Regions from separate parts of the Nocardia iowensis genome, predicted to be linked through region 1. Evidence: riboswitches for the same ligand, from Rfam matches in the RefSeq annotation. Region 1 holds a riboswitch; the other holds the start of a gene.
The links. A riboswitch is a leader RNA that binds a small molecule or an ion and turns the genes downstream of it on or off. The one in region 1 is predicted to bind cobalamin.

Region 1 (7,387 bases):
CATTGCTGCCCTCACCCACAGCAGCCTATTCGGCTTCACCGCAGATCCGCGTCCGCCTCGCTACGTATTACTCAGGTAACCCACTCGCGTATGCCGGAGTACGTACACCGAACGTCGCTGCGCGACGGATGTGGCCGATGTGGTCCGCAGCGGATTCTCGATGCATGACAGATTTGATCGTGGTCACCCGAGGGTTGACCAAACGCTACGGCGAACACACCGCCGTCGACCGCGTGAGCATGAGTGTCGCCGCCGGGGAGATCTACGGGTTCCTCGGTCCGAACGGGGCGGGTAAGACGACCACGCTACGCATGCTGGTCGGGCTCATCCGGCCGAGCGAGGGCATGGCGTTGGTGGCCGGGCACGCGCCGGGCGACCCGGTGGTGGTGCGCCGGATCGGGGTTCTCATCGAGGGACCGGGGTTCTATCCATACCTCTCCGGCCGGGACAACCTGCGGGTGCTCGCGAAATATCGCGGCATCGGCCGCACCGACGTGGAGGACGCGTTGGACCGGGTCGGGCTGGCCAACCGGGCCGACGACAAGTTCCGCACCTACTCGCTCGGCATGAAGCAGCGGCTCGGGGTCGGCGCCGCCCTGCTCGGCCGGCCCGACCTGCTGATCCTGGACGAGCCGACGAACGGCCTCGACCCGCAGGGCATGGCCGAAATGCGGGAGCTGATCACCACTCTCGCCGCGGACGGGCACACGGTGCTGCTGTCCAGCCACATGCTCAGCGAGGTGCAGGAGATCTGCGATCGGGTCGGGGTGATCTCGCAGGGCAAGCTGCTGGTCGAGTCGACCGTCGCGGAATTGCGCGGCGGCTCTTCGATTTTGCTGCGCGCCGAACCGTTGGAGGTGGCGTTCCCGGCGGTGCGGGGAGTGGTCGGTGAGCGTGCCGCGATGCTGACCTCCAGCGGCATCCGGATCGAGGCCGGTACCGGCACCGCACCCGCTGTCGCGCGGGCGGTCGTCGAGGCGGGGGCAGCTCTGCTCGAACTGCGGATCGACGAAAAGTCCCTGGAAGAAGTGTTTTTCGAAATGACTCAGCTGGAAGTGGCGAAATGACCGTGAAAGACATGGTGGCGAGCACGAAAGCGGAGGCGCTTCGGCTGCGTAAGTGGCCCGCCTTCTGGATAATCCTGGGAACCTGGATTCTGCTGAATCTCACGTTCTCCTACCTGTTCAACTATCTCGCCTACACCTCGGGCGAGTCGGGTCGGATGTCGAACGGCCTGCCGAAAGACACGCTGCTGCAGCAGATGCTGCCCGCGGCGGTGCCGGAGGTGTTCACCCAGGGCATGGCCATGTTCGGTGGCGCGCTGATGCTGGTGCTCGGCGCGCTGACCACCGGCAGCGGCTACGGCTGGGGCACTTGGAAAGCCGTGTTCACGCAAGGTCCGTCACGGATCAGTGCGGTCGGTGGGGTGGTGGTGAGCTTGGTTGTCGTGGTGGTCGCGCTGGTTCTTGCCGCGTTCGTGGTGGATATCGGCGTGGCATCGCTGATCGGGGCGACGCAGTCGCAATCGCTCGCGCTGCCGTCGCTGCGTCAGTCGGTGCTCGGGATCCTCACCGGCACGGTAATTCTGGGCATGTGGACGCTGGCGGGTGCGCTGATCGGCGCGGTCGCACGCGGTCCGGCGCTCGCCGTCGGCCTCGGCCTGGTGTGGGTGCTGGTGGTGGAAAATCTGCTGCGTGGCGTCGCGGCGATCTTTTCGCCGATCACGGTCATCACCGATCATCTGCCCGGCACGGCCGCCGGGTCGATGGCCGGGGCGATGCGGACGGTCGGGGCCGGGGCGCCCGGCGTGCTCGATATCCTGTCGCGCACCGAGGCGCTGATCGTGCTCGGGACCTACATCGTGCTCTTCGTGGTTGGCACGGCGTGGTTGATGCGCAGGCGTGATCTGATCTGAGTTGTGAACGCGAAAGCCGTTGGCGGGCAACCTGCCAACGGCTTTCGCGGTGTTCGATGAAGGGGCGTCTCAATCGAGACTATGCAGACGCTGCCGGTCGGCACGGCGTACGCGGTATTCACCGGGATCGGTGCGGTCGGTGCCATCGGCCTCGGCATCGTGGTCAACAAGGACCCGCTCAGCGCGGGCGGGTGCTCGCGCTAGCACTGATCGTCGGCGGCATCGTGAGGGCCCGGGTCACCAATCCGGAATGACGTCATTGCCCAATGCGCAAAGGCAACAGCCTATTTCGAGCCCACCTGGGTGACGCGCGGGGCACCGGCAACCCATTTGGGGGTTGCCCGCCCGGCCGCCAAGGTTGCTATGACGGCACTCGAGTCCGACCCGAAGACGCGCGCTGCCCGACTGGCTAGGCTCGGTGCTGCATCGTGACATTGCTCATCAGCGAAAGGACCGTAATGCCTACTCGTACCGCGCGTACTGCTTGGACCGGCACTCTGCAGGAGGGCTCGGGACAGGTCGAGCTGGCCAGTTCCGGCGTCGGCAAGTACGACGTGTCGTTTCCGAAGCGTTCCGCCGAGGAGGCCAACGGCACCACCAGCCCGGAGGAGCTCATCGCGGCGGCGCACTCGTCCTGCTACGCGATGGCCCTCTCGGCGCAGCTCGGCAACGCCGGCGGCACCCCGGAGAGCCTGGACGTCACCGCCGACGTGACCCTCGGCCCCGACCCGGCGGGCGGCTTCCGGATCACCGACATCAAGCTGACCGTGCGCGGCCGGGTCCCCGGCGTCGACGCCGACGCCTTCGCCGCCGCGGCCGAGGCCGCCAAGGCGGGCTGCCCGGTCAGCAAGGCCCTCGCCGGAGTCGACCAGATCACCCTCGACGCGGCTCTCGCGTAGCGCCGGAACCGTCCAGTTCTCGGCTGGATCTTTGATGCCCGGTCTCTCGTTCAGCGCGCGAGGGGCCGGGCATTACCGCTGGCGAAAGTAGCGGCGGGCAGCGGGGTGGTACATCGCCGGGATGGCGATCAGCACCGCGACGATGTGGATCGTCCGGAACAGTCCGATCACCGCGGATTCGGCGGTGAGGCCGGTGAAGAGGTCGCCGAACTTGTCGGCGGACAGCAGTGCCGCCAACGGTTCGATGATCAGAGACAGCAGGCCGAGCACGCCGATGCCGAAGGTGAGCAGGATGCGGGCCCAGCGCGCGCCGTGCGTCATCCGGATGGCGACGAAGAGCACAACCAGGTAGATGCCGAGCCGCATGGCGAGCCCGGTGCTCAGCCCGGCGATGTCGGCCTCCGCGCGTTCCAGCATCGCGGCCGCCCGCACGATTGCCTCGCCGACCCCGGCGAGCAGCGCGACGACGAGGCCGACGAAGGCGACGTGGACGGCGCGCGGCGGCGTACGCGCAGCGCCGGAACGAAGCGGTGCGGGCCAGACGGAAAAGGCAGTGTCGGTCATGCCACCGACACTGCCCTTCGTCTTCCGGACGCGGATCAGCCCGCGGTAGCGATCGACTCTCGTACCGGAGTATCAGTGCGCGTGGCGAATTCGGTGAGCGCGGCGAAGCCGAGGGCCAGGCAGGCCCACAGCGTCGCGGTCTCGGCCAGCGACGACACCCGGAACTCCCACAGCAGACTGGCGGGGAAGTCCGCCTTCACCTCGTTCACGCCGGGCAACAGGATGTAGCCCACCGTGGTGACGAGGACGAACGCGGCGATCCCGGCGATCAGTCGCAGCATGCTCAGCTGAGCGCGCAACAGCTTGTAGACGTACACGCCCGCACCGACGGCCGCGAGGCCGAGCAGCACCGCCGCGACCCACAGCAGGGTGCGTTCATTGATCGTGTCCGGATCACCGACCGCGGGCGGGTTAGCTGGATATTTGAAGAACGGCACCGCGACGATCGCCGCCCAGCCGCCGATTCCGAGGGCCAGCGCGAGCTTCGGCCCGGACAGCGTGGTGTAGCGCCGCGCGAAGTGCGCGATTGAGGCGTAGATCGCGCCGAGCGCAAGGCCAGCGAGACCGAGCGCGAGGAACTGGCCCGCCTTCTGGCCGGTCCTGCTGACCAGTGGTTCTTCCTCGTCGCCGTGCGAATGTCCGCCTGTCGCCTCCGGTTCCGCGCCGTGCGGATGATCCGCGGGAGCGGAACCGGCTTCCTCGATGGCGATGGCGGCATCGACCTTCGGTTCGCCGATGAAGTAGCCGACTGTCGCGGCGAGCAGACCCGCTATGAGGCCTGCCAGGAGTCCGCGGAGTAGGAGGGTTTTCAGTGAACCGATCAGTGGCACGGGAGCCCCAGCAGGTGGCGTCCGTCGTGCATCAGCTCGTGCATGTACATCCCGCTGCGCGAGATGGCGCCCTGATCGAAGCCGACCAGGTACAGCGTGAGCAGTGCGAGAAGAACGACACCTACCGTGACCAGCACAGTGGCGAGTGAATCGGTTGCCCGGCTCGGCGAATGCGCGATAGCCATGCGAGTCCTCCTGAGGGGATGCGCGTCCCCGTCGAATGGTGGGCGCGAAGGTGCCGGTGTCTGGCTGTCCGGCACCCACGAACTCGATGCATGGAACACAGTGGCGCGACCGCTCCGGAATCACACCGGATTACCGCATCACCCTCGCGTTTTGTCCTTCGAACTGTGACACCTGGAGGCACCTGCCGTCAACATGACCAGCGGGTATCGCGTCCCGGCGTCGGGCGAGTCGCCGACGCGGATGAACTTCCTGGCTGGCGTCGGTTTCGTCAGTCCGCAGACTTCGCGGTCACGTCGAGGACGACCTCGAATTCCAGCAGCGACGCGCCCGTCGAGACCGGCTTCTGCCGCTCACCCGCGTGTGCCTCGCGCGCGGGCCCGTCCCGCCACGCGGCGAACGCTTCTTCCGAATCCCACTGGGTGACAACGAAGTACCGCTTCTCACCGGCGACCGGCCGGAGCAACTGGAAGCCGAGGAACCCCGGCGAACCCTCGACAGCGTGCGCACTGTGGGCGAACCGCTTTTCCAATTCGGGGCCAGCGCCCTCGGGAACCTCGATCGCGTTGATCTTCACAACAGCCATGGGCTCGACAATACGGCGCTCGGGCGACCGCGGAGCGCGAGGCCGTCGAGCACCGTGCGAGATCGAGGGGGCCGCGAACACGGCGCGCGGCGGCGCGGCACAATCAACACGGTGTTGCACGACGAAGGCGGAGCGGGAGTGCCGATCCTGCTGCTGCACGGACTGATGGGCAGTGCCCGGACCTGGCACGATCAGCTGGCCTGGCTGCGTGGGTACGGCCACATCTACACGTTCGACGCCGCCGGGCACGGCAGACCGGCGCCGGACGAGTTGACCACCGAGGCATTTGTTGCCGACCTGGCCGCCGCGACCGCGGGCATCACCGAACCCATGGTGGTGATCGGGCATTCGATGGGCGCGCTGCACGGCTGGGTGTTCGCCGCGACCCATCCCGATCGGGTGCGCGCGCTGGTGGTCGAGGACATCGCCCCGGATTTCACCGGCCGCACGGCGGCGAACTGGGCGGCGATGATCGAGGCGTGGCCGCAACCGTTTCCGGACGCGGACGCCGTGCTCGACTTTTTCGGTCCGGTCGCCGGTCGGTACTTCCTCAACTCGTTCGAGCACGGTCCGGATGGTTACCGGCTACACGGCTCGGTCGCGACGTTCCGCGACATCTCGGAGGAGTGGGGGAGTCGCGACTTCTGGCCACAGTGGCATGCCGTCCGGGTACCCGCGCTGCTGCTCGAAGGTGAACACACCATCACCCCGCCCGGTCAGATGCGCCGGATGGCCGAAACGCATCCCGACGCCGAGCACGTACTCGTCTCGGGCGCAGCACATCTCGTGCACGACGACCAACCCGAGCGCTACCGCGCCGAGGTCGAGCGCTTCCTCCGCCGCGTGCTCAACCCCTAGCCGCTTTTGCCCTCGCGCGCACCAGATCTCAGATGATCCCGTCCGCGGAAAGCCGAAAAGCTTTGCGGCTCTTCGGGTCAGAGCGCGGTGCCGCCCTCGCCTGCGAGGGCGAAGAGTCCGTCGACGGTCTGCTCGATCAGGCCGTCGACGAGTAGCGAGTCGAGGGCGCGGGCGCGCTGGCCGGGGTCGCGCGGCCAGGCGAGGTCGAGGCGAACTCGCTCGACGGGACCGGTCGCGCCGCGCAGGACGTCGAGCAGGCGGCCGCGAGCTTGGCGGTCGGTGCCCTCGTATTTCTGCGTGCGGCGCACCACCTCGGAGACCGGGCGGCCCGCGGTGACCCACGCGCAGCTCGGCAGCGGGCAGCGGGAACAGTCCGGCGTACGGGCGGTGCATACCGTCGCACCCAGTTCCATCAGCGCGGCGGAAAACACCGCGGCCCGGTCGATCTGTTGCGGCAGTAGAGCTTCCGTCTCCGGCAGATCGCGTGCCGACGGGTTGCCCGCCTCCGCCCGCCCGTGCACGGCGCGGGCGACCACGCGGCGAACATTGGTGTCGACCACCGGAACCCGTTGCCCGTAGGCGAAACACGCCACCGCCCGCGCCGTGTACGCCCCGATGCCGGGCAGACTCAGCAGCACATCGACATCGGTGGGCACCTCATCGCCGTGCTCGGCGGCGAGCACCCGCGCGCACTCGTGCAACCGCAGCGCGCGACGCGGATAGCCGAGCTTGCCCCACGCGCGCAACACCTCGGCCTGCGACGACGCCGCCATCGCCGACGGCACCGGCCAGCGCGCCACCCACTCCCGCCAGATCGGCTCGACCCGGACCACCGGCGTCTGCTGCAGCATGATCTCGCTCATCAGGATCTGCCACGCGCTGACTCCGGGGCGGCGCCACGGCAGGTCGCGCGCGGTCTCCTGATACCAGTCGAGCAACACGTCGGCGTCGACGCTGTTCGGTGCTTTCCTCACTGTTCCTGTCCTACTGCTGCCGGTTGAGATTTGCCGAGCTGTAACCATGCGAACTCGCTGGTAACGCAGGCGTTGTGCACAATGGTCGGTATGCGAGCTTCCAACCCGATCAGTGCCTGGAAATCTTTGCGGGAAGGCAACGAGCGCTTCGTCAACGGCACGCTGCTGCATCCTAGCCAGGGCGCCGTCGACCGAGCCAAGCTTGTCGGTGGCCAGGAACCGTCCGCGATCCTGTTCGGCTGCGGTGACTCTCGGGTCGCCGCCGAGTTGATTTTCGACCAAGGTCTCGGCGACATGTTCGTGGTACGCACCGCCGGCCACGTGGTCGACAGCTCGGTACTCGGTTCGATCGAGTACGGCGTGCAGGTGCTCGACGTCCCGCTCATCGTGGTGCTCGGGCACGACAGCTGCGGCGCGGTGAAGGCCACCATCGACGCGCTGGACGGCGGGGAAGTGCCCGGCGGCTTCATTCGCAGCGTGGTCGAGCGGGTCACGCCGTCCATTCTGATCGGCCGCAGGGAGGGTCTGTCCACCGTGGACGATTTGGAGGCCAGGCACGTGGTGGAGACGAGCAGGCT
Region 2 (7,387 bases), 2.9 Mb from region 1:
CGCCAGCTCGATCACCTTCTGGTGCCTGCGCTGCACCGAACAGTCGCGCTCGAACAGGTGCATCACGTTGCCCTGCTGGTCGGCCAGGATCTGTACCTCGATGTGGCGCGGATTCACCACGGCCTGCTCGAGGAACACCGTCGGATCGCCGAACGCCGACTCGGCCTCACGCGACGCGGCCTCGATGGACTCGCGCAGCTGCGCGGCATCGGCGACCCGGCGCATGCCGCGCCCGCCGCCACCCGCGACCGCCTTGACGAAGATCGGGTAGTCCAGGTCCTGCGACGCGGTTACCAACTCGTCCACGTCCGCGGACGGCGCGCTGGAGCGCAGCACCGGCAGCCCGGCCGCCTTGGCCGCCGCGATGGCCCGCGCCTTGTTGCCCGCGAGCTCGAGCACGGCCGCGGACGGGCCGATGAAGGTGATGCCCTCGCGGGCGCAGGCGGCCGCCAGGTCCGGATTCTCGGACAGGAAGCCGTACCCGGGGTAGACGGCGTCGGCGCCTGCCGACTTGGCGGCGTCGATGATCGCGTCGATCGACAGGTAGGCCCGGACGGGATGGCCTGGTTCACCGATCTGGTAGGACTCGGCCGCCTTCATCCGGTGGACAGAATTGCGGTCCTCGTACGGGAAGACGGCCACCGTCCCGATGCCGAGTTCGTAGGCCGCACGGAAGGCCCTGATGGCGATCTCACCGCGGTTGGCAACCAAGACTTTCGTGAACATTGGCCTAAGGTACCCGGCGGAGCCCGCCGCACAGACACGGAAGGGCCCTTCGCAAGCATCTTCACAACGACCTCTAGCAGCGTTGCGAAGATGCGTTCACCGGCACGTCACATGCGGCGGGGCGGCGTCGCGGCGGCGGAGGTGCGCATAACGGGCAGCCCCGGCCGTGCGTGACGCACGGCCGGGGCGAAGGCGCAGGGACCTCTTACACCCAGTGCAGCGTGCGATGCCTGAGCCCGCCGCGGAACTGGCCGACGGCGAGACCAATCATCAGGCCGCGTTCCTCGCCGACCAATCCACGCGCGAATGGCAGGCGAATCATGCGCAGCAAAACCTCGGGCAGATGAATTTCCGGCAAACCATTGTTCGGGAATTCGGCATTCAGTCGCGCCAAGCCGATACCACGGCTGCGGCCCTGCCGATAGCCGGGGCGGAAACCCTGGCGGTATCGGTAGGCGACGAGTGCCTCGGCCAGATACCCGAGACGATATCCCTCGCGGTGGGCGCGCCAGCCGAATTCGAGGTCTTCGTTGGCGGCGTAGCTGACGTCCTGCCCGCCGAGCTTCCGATATACCTCCGCGCGGCACGCCATGCTCGTCCCGACGATCACAGGTGCGTAAACGCCCGCCGGTTGGAATTTGTCCGGAGCGGGGATGTTCGCGACGTGTCGCGGATTGTCGGTGTTGAGCGAATCACCTTCGACGGCAGAGCAAGTCAGGTCGTAGCCCTCGTCGAGGAACGCGACCATGCGGCTGACCCAATTCGGGTACACACGGTCGTCGTGATCGCAGAACAGCAGGATCTCACCCGTCGCGTTGTCCGCACCGACGTTTCGCGCGAACGCGGCACCGGACGTCCCGGACGCATCGACATAACGGAGCGTCAGGCGATCTCGCAGCGGATGATTCTCGATATGGCTTTTGACCTCGGTGGGAGAACCGTTGTCGGCAATGACGACATCGAATTCACCCGAATAATCTTGACGCGTCAACGCGTCTAGTTGCACATCGAGCAGATCCCGGCCTTCGGCCGTCCCGATGTACGTTGGAATGACGATCGAGACCGACCGTTCAGTTACCACAAGCTCTCCTGCAATCGATCCCCACGCGGGAGCCCTCCCCCGAGGGCACAACCTTAAGCGAAACTGAGAAACTTGGGGAACACCCCACTTCCGTGGGCTTCCTCACAGACCTGGACGCATGATCAGTCCCTGATCGAAAAATGATGGCAGCCAACGGCACGCCCGCCCGGTCGCACCGGTCCGGCGCCCGGCGTCCTATGCTCGTAGGTGCAGCTGGTTCACCGGTGCGCGTACGAGATGGAGCCCCGTCGTCGCGCAGCGGAGTCGAGTTCGTCGGCCCCGAAAGGGCGGGCGAACGAGAGGGAACCCGGTGGGAATCCGGGACTGTCCCGCAGCGGTGAGCAGGAACGACCGCCGTCACACGCACTGGGCGCAACACCCGGGAAGCGACGGCCAGTAGGAAAGCTCCGGCCCGTGCCGGAGCAGGCCGACAAGGCCGGTGCCTGTGAGTCCGAAGACCTGCCAGCCGTGTCGGATACGCCGTATCCGGCGGCCACCGCCTCGTGGATCTGGGCGCGCGGTTCTACCAGTGCTGATATGTCGGGGCTCCCTTGGCGGGATTCTCCGACGTCTCATCCGGTAGCCCGCGAAAGCCCGTAAGGCGATGGCTCACGACCCCCAGCACTGGAGAGACATCGTGACTGTTGTACATCAGACACCGTTCACCGCAACGGTTCTCGGGCTACCTAGAGTCGGACCGCGGCGCGAGCTCAAGCGCGCCACCGAGGCCTACTGGGCAGGCAAGATCGTCGCCGAACAGCTACACGCCGTGGCGCGCGACCTGCGGCACGCCCAATTCGCCGAACTGCAAGCGGCGGGCCTGGATTCGATACCCGTTGGCACCTTCTCGTACTACGACCAGGTGCTCGACACGGCCCTGCTGCTCGGCGCGCTGCCGCAGCGGGTGGCCGGGATCGCCGATCCCCTGGACCGGTACTTCGCCGCCGCACGCGGCACCGACACCGTGGAACCACTGGAGATGACCAAGTGGTTCGACACCAACTATCACTACCTGGTGCCGGAAATCGGCGCGGACACCGAGTTCTCGCTGAATCCGGAGAAGTTGCTGCACGAAGTGCGCGAGGCGCTCGCGCTCGGCGTGCCCGCCCGACCGGTGGTGGTCGGTCCGATCACCTTCCTGAAACTCGCCAAGGCCACCGGGGGTGCGGCGCTGGACCGGCTCGCCGAGCTGGTGCCGTTGTATCGCGAGCTGCTCCGGCTACTGGCCGAGGCCGGGATCGACTGGGTGCAGATCGATGAGCCGGTGCTGGTCACCGATCTCACCGATACCGAAATCGACCTGGTACGAAGCACTTACACCGAGCTGTCCGCCACAGCGGAGCGACCCGCGATCCTGGTCGCGACCTACTTCGGCCATCCCGATGCCGCGCTCACCGCGCTGGCGAGCACCGACGTCGAGGGCGTCGCGCTCGACTTCACCTCCGGCACCGGCGTTTCCGACGTCGCCGCCGTACCGGCGCTGGCGGGCAAGCTGCTGGTGGCCGGCGTGGTCGACGGACGCAATGTGTGGCGCGCCGATCTCGATCGCGTGCTGTCCACGCTGGGCACGCTGCTGGGTTGCGCCGCGTCGGTGGCGGTTTCGACCTCCTGCTCGCTGCTGCATGTGCCGTACACACTGGCGGCGGAGACCGGGCTGGACGAGCGGCTGCGATCGTGGCTGGCGTTCGGCACCGAGAAGGTGGCCGAGGTGCGGCTGCTGGCGACCGGACTGACCGCGGGACCAGAGGCGATCAGCGCCGAATTGGCCGAGGCGCGTGCCGCCTTGACGGCACGGCAGGCCGATCCTCGACTCAATGATGCGCAGGTGCGAGCCAGGCTGGCCACGCTCGGCCCGGACGCGATCCGGCGCGCACCCGCCGAGCAACGCCGGGTGCTGCAACAGGATCGGTTGCACTTGCCGCCGCTGCCGACCACGACCATCGGCTCGTATCCGCAGACCTCGGCGATCCGGTTGGCCAGGGCGGCACTGCGCAAGGGCGAGATCGATCAGGCCGAGTACGTCCTCCGGATGCGCGCGGAAGTCGCCGATGTCATTGCGCTGCAGGAGGAGCTGGGCCTGGACGTGCTCGTGCACGGCGAGCCGGAGCGCAACGACATGGTGCAGTACTTCGCCGAACAGCTCGACGGCTTCGCCGCCACCGAGCAGGGCTGGGTGCAGTCCTACGGCACCCGCTGCGTGCGACCGCCGATCCTGTTCGGCGACGTGGCGCGGCGGACGCCGATGACCGTCGACTGGATCAGCTACGCCCAGTCGCTCACGGACAAGCCGGTCAAGGGCATGCTCACCGGACCGGTGACGATCCTGGCCTGGTCGTTTGTTCGCGACGACCAGCCGCTCGGCGATTCGGCGCGGCAGGTGGCGCTGGCGATCCGGGACGAGACGGTCGATCTGCAGGGCGCGGGCATCCGGATCATCCAGGTCGACGAACCGGCGCTGCGCGAACTGCTGCCGCTACGCAAGACCGATCAGCAGGCCTATCTCGACTGGTCGGTGCAGGCGTTCCGGCTCGCCACCTCGGGCGTCTCGGACGCCACCCAGGTACACACCCACCTGTGCTACTCGGAGTTCGGCGAGGTGATCGATGCGATCGCCGGGCTGGACGCCGACGTGACGTCGATCGAGGCGGCGCGCTCGCGGATGGAGGTGCTCGACGACCTCAATGCGGCGGGCTTCGACCTCGGCGTCGGGCCGGGTGTCTACGACATCCATTCGCCCCGGGTGCCCAGTGTGGAGGAGATCACCACTTCGCTGCGCGCGGCGCTGAAAGCCGTTCCGGCCGAACGGTTGTGGGTCAATCCCGACTGCGGGCTGAAGACTCGCGGGCGGGCCGAGGTGGAAGCGTCACTGCGCAACATGGTTGCCGCGGCGGCCGCTGTGCGCTGATCTCGTGCGCTGATCATTGACATTCAGCACCCCCTCCGGATGCACGGAGGGGGTGCTGAAGTTCGACGGGCACGCCATTGATTATGACTGACCGGTCATTCATAATCGGACCATGCCGAAGAGAGTGGACCGGGCCGCCCGCCGAGAAGAAATCCTCGATGCCGCGGTGCGGGTATTCGCGCGTAAAGGCTTCGCCGCCACCCGCATCGAGGATGTCGCCGTCGAAGCGGGCATCGCCAAGGGCAGTGTGTATCTGTATTTCGACAGCCGGGATGCGTTGCTGACGGGCGCTTTCGATAGTTACATCACCCGCTCGGGGCAGGTGCTGGCCGAGTTGGGTACCGGAACAGCGCTGGACCGCCTGACCAGACTGGTGCACGGAACGATCGGGCTGCTGGCCGACCACCCCGACCATGCCCGCGTCCTGCTGGATGTGTGGGCGGCCAATCCGCCATTCGATTTGGCGGCGATGTATCGCGAATATCGCTCGGCCATAGCGGATCTGCTGCGGCAGGCGCAGTCCGATGGCGAGCTTCGTTCCGGCATCGATGAGCGACATGCCGCGGTGATCATCGGTGCGATCGAGGGTTGCCTCGTCCAAGCCTTGGTCGACCCGCAGGTGTCGCTGCGGGACCTGGCCGGTCCAGTAGCGCAGGTCTGCGTGGAAGGAATCCGCCGATGAATCTCACCGATCGACTTATCGCCCCGCACGCCACGCGCGGGGAAGTAACGGCGAGTTTCGCCACGGCATTCGTCGGTGCCGCACTGGCTTTCGGCCTCGCGCTCGATGCGGAGTGGTCCTGGCTGTGCGTCGCCGTGGTCACGTTCGTCGCCTTCGACCTCTTCGGCGGCGCGGTCGTCAATGCGACCACCGCCGCGAAACGCTGGTTTCATCGGCCGGGACGAACCGCGAGGCACCATCTCGGCTTCGTCGCCATCCACGTCCAACCGTTCCTGCTCGCCTTGGTCACCCCCGGCTTCGGCTGGTTCACGGCCGCCGTCATCTACGCCCTGGCGCTGTCCGGCGCCGTACTCATCACCGTTGCTCCGCGAGATCTACGCCGCCCCATCGCCTTCGGCACCACCGCCGTCGCGCTGACCGTCGCCACCAGCATCCTCACCACTCCCAACGCACTGACCTGGTTCGCCCCCGTCCTGCTGATCAAACTCCTTCTCGCACATCTACTTCCAGAAGACACCGATCACTGAAGACGGTGCCCCCACGCCAGCCGGAGGCACCGTCACCACCTCACTCCGATTCAGGCTCCGGCCGAATCGCCTGCCGTCGCCGCGACGTGTACCGCTCGCAGGGTTCCGCAGCCCGCATAACCGGCTGCTTCCGCGATTTCGAACTCATCCCCCGCCGCCACGCCGTATGACACCCCGGACAACGATCCATACCAACCCCTCCTCGACGTCCTGAATCACTCCATAAATCGCCCCTATCCACCTTCGACGCGCAGCACCCCGATTCGGTTCCACCCTGATATCCACCAATTCGGTCCGACGCCAGTTCGGTCGAGGGCGATCAGAGGTTGAAGGCTCGGTTGATTACGCCCATGTCGAAGTAGTCGCGCCAGGCGAGGATGGTGTCGCCCGCTACTTCGAAGACGCCGGTGACGGGGAGGGGGATGGTGTGGCCCGCGCCGCGGAGGGTGTCGGTGCGTTCGTTCATGACCAGGTTGCCGGCGGTGATCTGGTGGTGGATGTCGAAGTCGACGGCCTCGAAGGTGGTCAGGAAGCCTGCGATGAAGTCGCGGATGGCGGTGCGGCCGACCACGGGCTCGGTCGGAATGTTGTGGTAGACGGCGTCTTCGGCGAAGAAGGCGGCGATTCGGTCTGGGTCGGGATCGGACCAGCTGCGGCACATGTCGCGGACGAGTTCGTCGGGGCTTGGCATTGGCATCGCCTCACTTTCCTGGTGGCGGGCGAACCGCATCGTCCGCACCGCCATCCCGATTCAACCAAGCAATTGCTCGGTATTAAAGCCTTGACATTCAGCGGCTGGCGGTCAACTCCCGCTGCGGCACCCCGACATACTCCGACAGCGGGCGGATCAGCGCATTCGAGGCGGACTGCTCGACGATGTGCGCGGTCCAGCCGGTGATCCGGCTCATCACGAAGATCGGCGTGAACATCTCGATGTCGAAGCCCATCAGGTAGTAGGCCGGACCCGCCGGGAAGTCGAGATTCGGCTTGATGCCGGTCGCCTCGGCCATCGCCCGCTCCAGTTCGGTGTACATGCGCACCCACCGTTGCCCGCCGGTCACCTCGGCGACCTGCTCCAGCGCGTCCCGCATGGTCGGCACCCTGGAGTCGCCGTTCTTGTAGACCCGGTGCCCGAAACCCATCACCTTCTGTTTACGAGCGAGCTTGGCGCGCAACCATTCCGCGGCCAGTTCCGGCGCACCGATCTCCAGCATCGTGTGCATGACGGCCTCATTGGCACCGCCGTGCAGCGGACCCTTCAACGCGCCGATGGCGGCGGTGACCGCGCTGTACACGTCCGACTGCGTCGAGGTGACCACCCGCGCCGCGAACGTCGAGGCGTTGAAACTGTGCTCCGCGTACAGGATCAGCGAGATCTCGAAGGCGCGCACGATACGCGGGTCGGGCACCGACCCGAAGCACATGTTCAGGAAGTTCTCCGCGAAGCCCAGATGTGAGTGCGGCGC

Region 2: another riboswitch for cobalamin. It lies ahead of metE (5-methyltetrahydropteroyltriglutamate--homocysteine S-methyltransferase); the one in region 1 lies ahead of KV110_RS02800 (CbtB domain-containing protein).

The regions. Positions count from the first base shown of each region.
Region 1 covers NZ_CP078145.1:585,938-593,324, forward strand. Annotated here, with positions in the region: gene KV110_RS02765 (sensor histidine kinase) at 1-3, opposite strand, end outside; gene KV110_RS02770 (ABC transporter ATP-binding protein) at 165-1,067, shown strand; gene KV110_RS02775 (ABC transporter permease subunit) at 1,064-1,915, shown strand; gene KV110_RS02780 (SMR family transporter) at 1,997-2,119, shown strand; gene KV110_RS02785 (OsmC family peroxiredoxin) at 2,374-2,814, shown strand; gene KV110_RS02790 (hypothetical protein) at 2,887-3,378, opposite strand; gene KV110_RS02795 (CbtA family protein) at 3,414-4,208, opposite strand; gene KV110_RS02800 (CbtB domain-containing protein) at 4,199-4,393, opposite strand; cobalamin riboswitch at 4,428-4,592, opposite strand; gene KV110_RS02805 (antibiotic biosynthesis monooxygenase family protein) at 4,663-4,977, opposite strand; gene KV110_RS02810 (alpha/beta fold hydrolase) at 5,089-5,835, shown strand; gene KV110_RS02815 (HhH-GPD family protein) at 5,913-6,809, opposite strand; gene KV110_RS02820 (carbonic anhydrase) at 6,900-7,387, shown strand, end outside.
Region 2 covers NZ_CP078145.1:6,594,161-6,601,547, forward strand. Annotated here, with positions in the region: gene KV110_RS30445 (pyruvate carboxylase) at 1-726, opposite strand, end outside; gene KV110_RS30450 (glycosyltransferase family 2 protein) at 932-1,807, opposite strand; cobalamin riboswitch at 2,065-2,288, shown strand; gene metE (5-methyltetrahydropteroyltriglutamate--homocysteine S-methyltransferase) at 2,412-4,712, shown strand; gene KV110_RS30460 (TetR/AcrR family transcriptional regulator) at 4,825-5,394, shown strand; gene KV110_RS30465 (hypothetical protein) at 5,391-5,921, shown strand; gene KV110_RS30470 (SgcJ/EcaC family oxidoreductase) at 6,241-6,612, opposite strand; gene KV110_RS30475 (bifunctional 2-methylcitrate synthase/citrate synthase) at 6,710-7,387, opposite strand, start outside.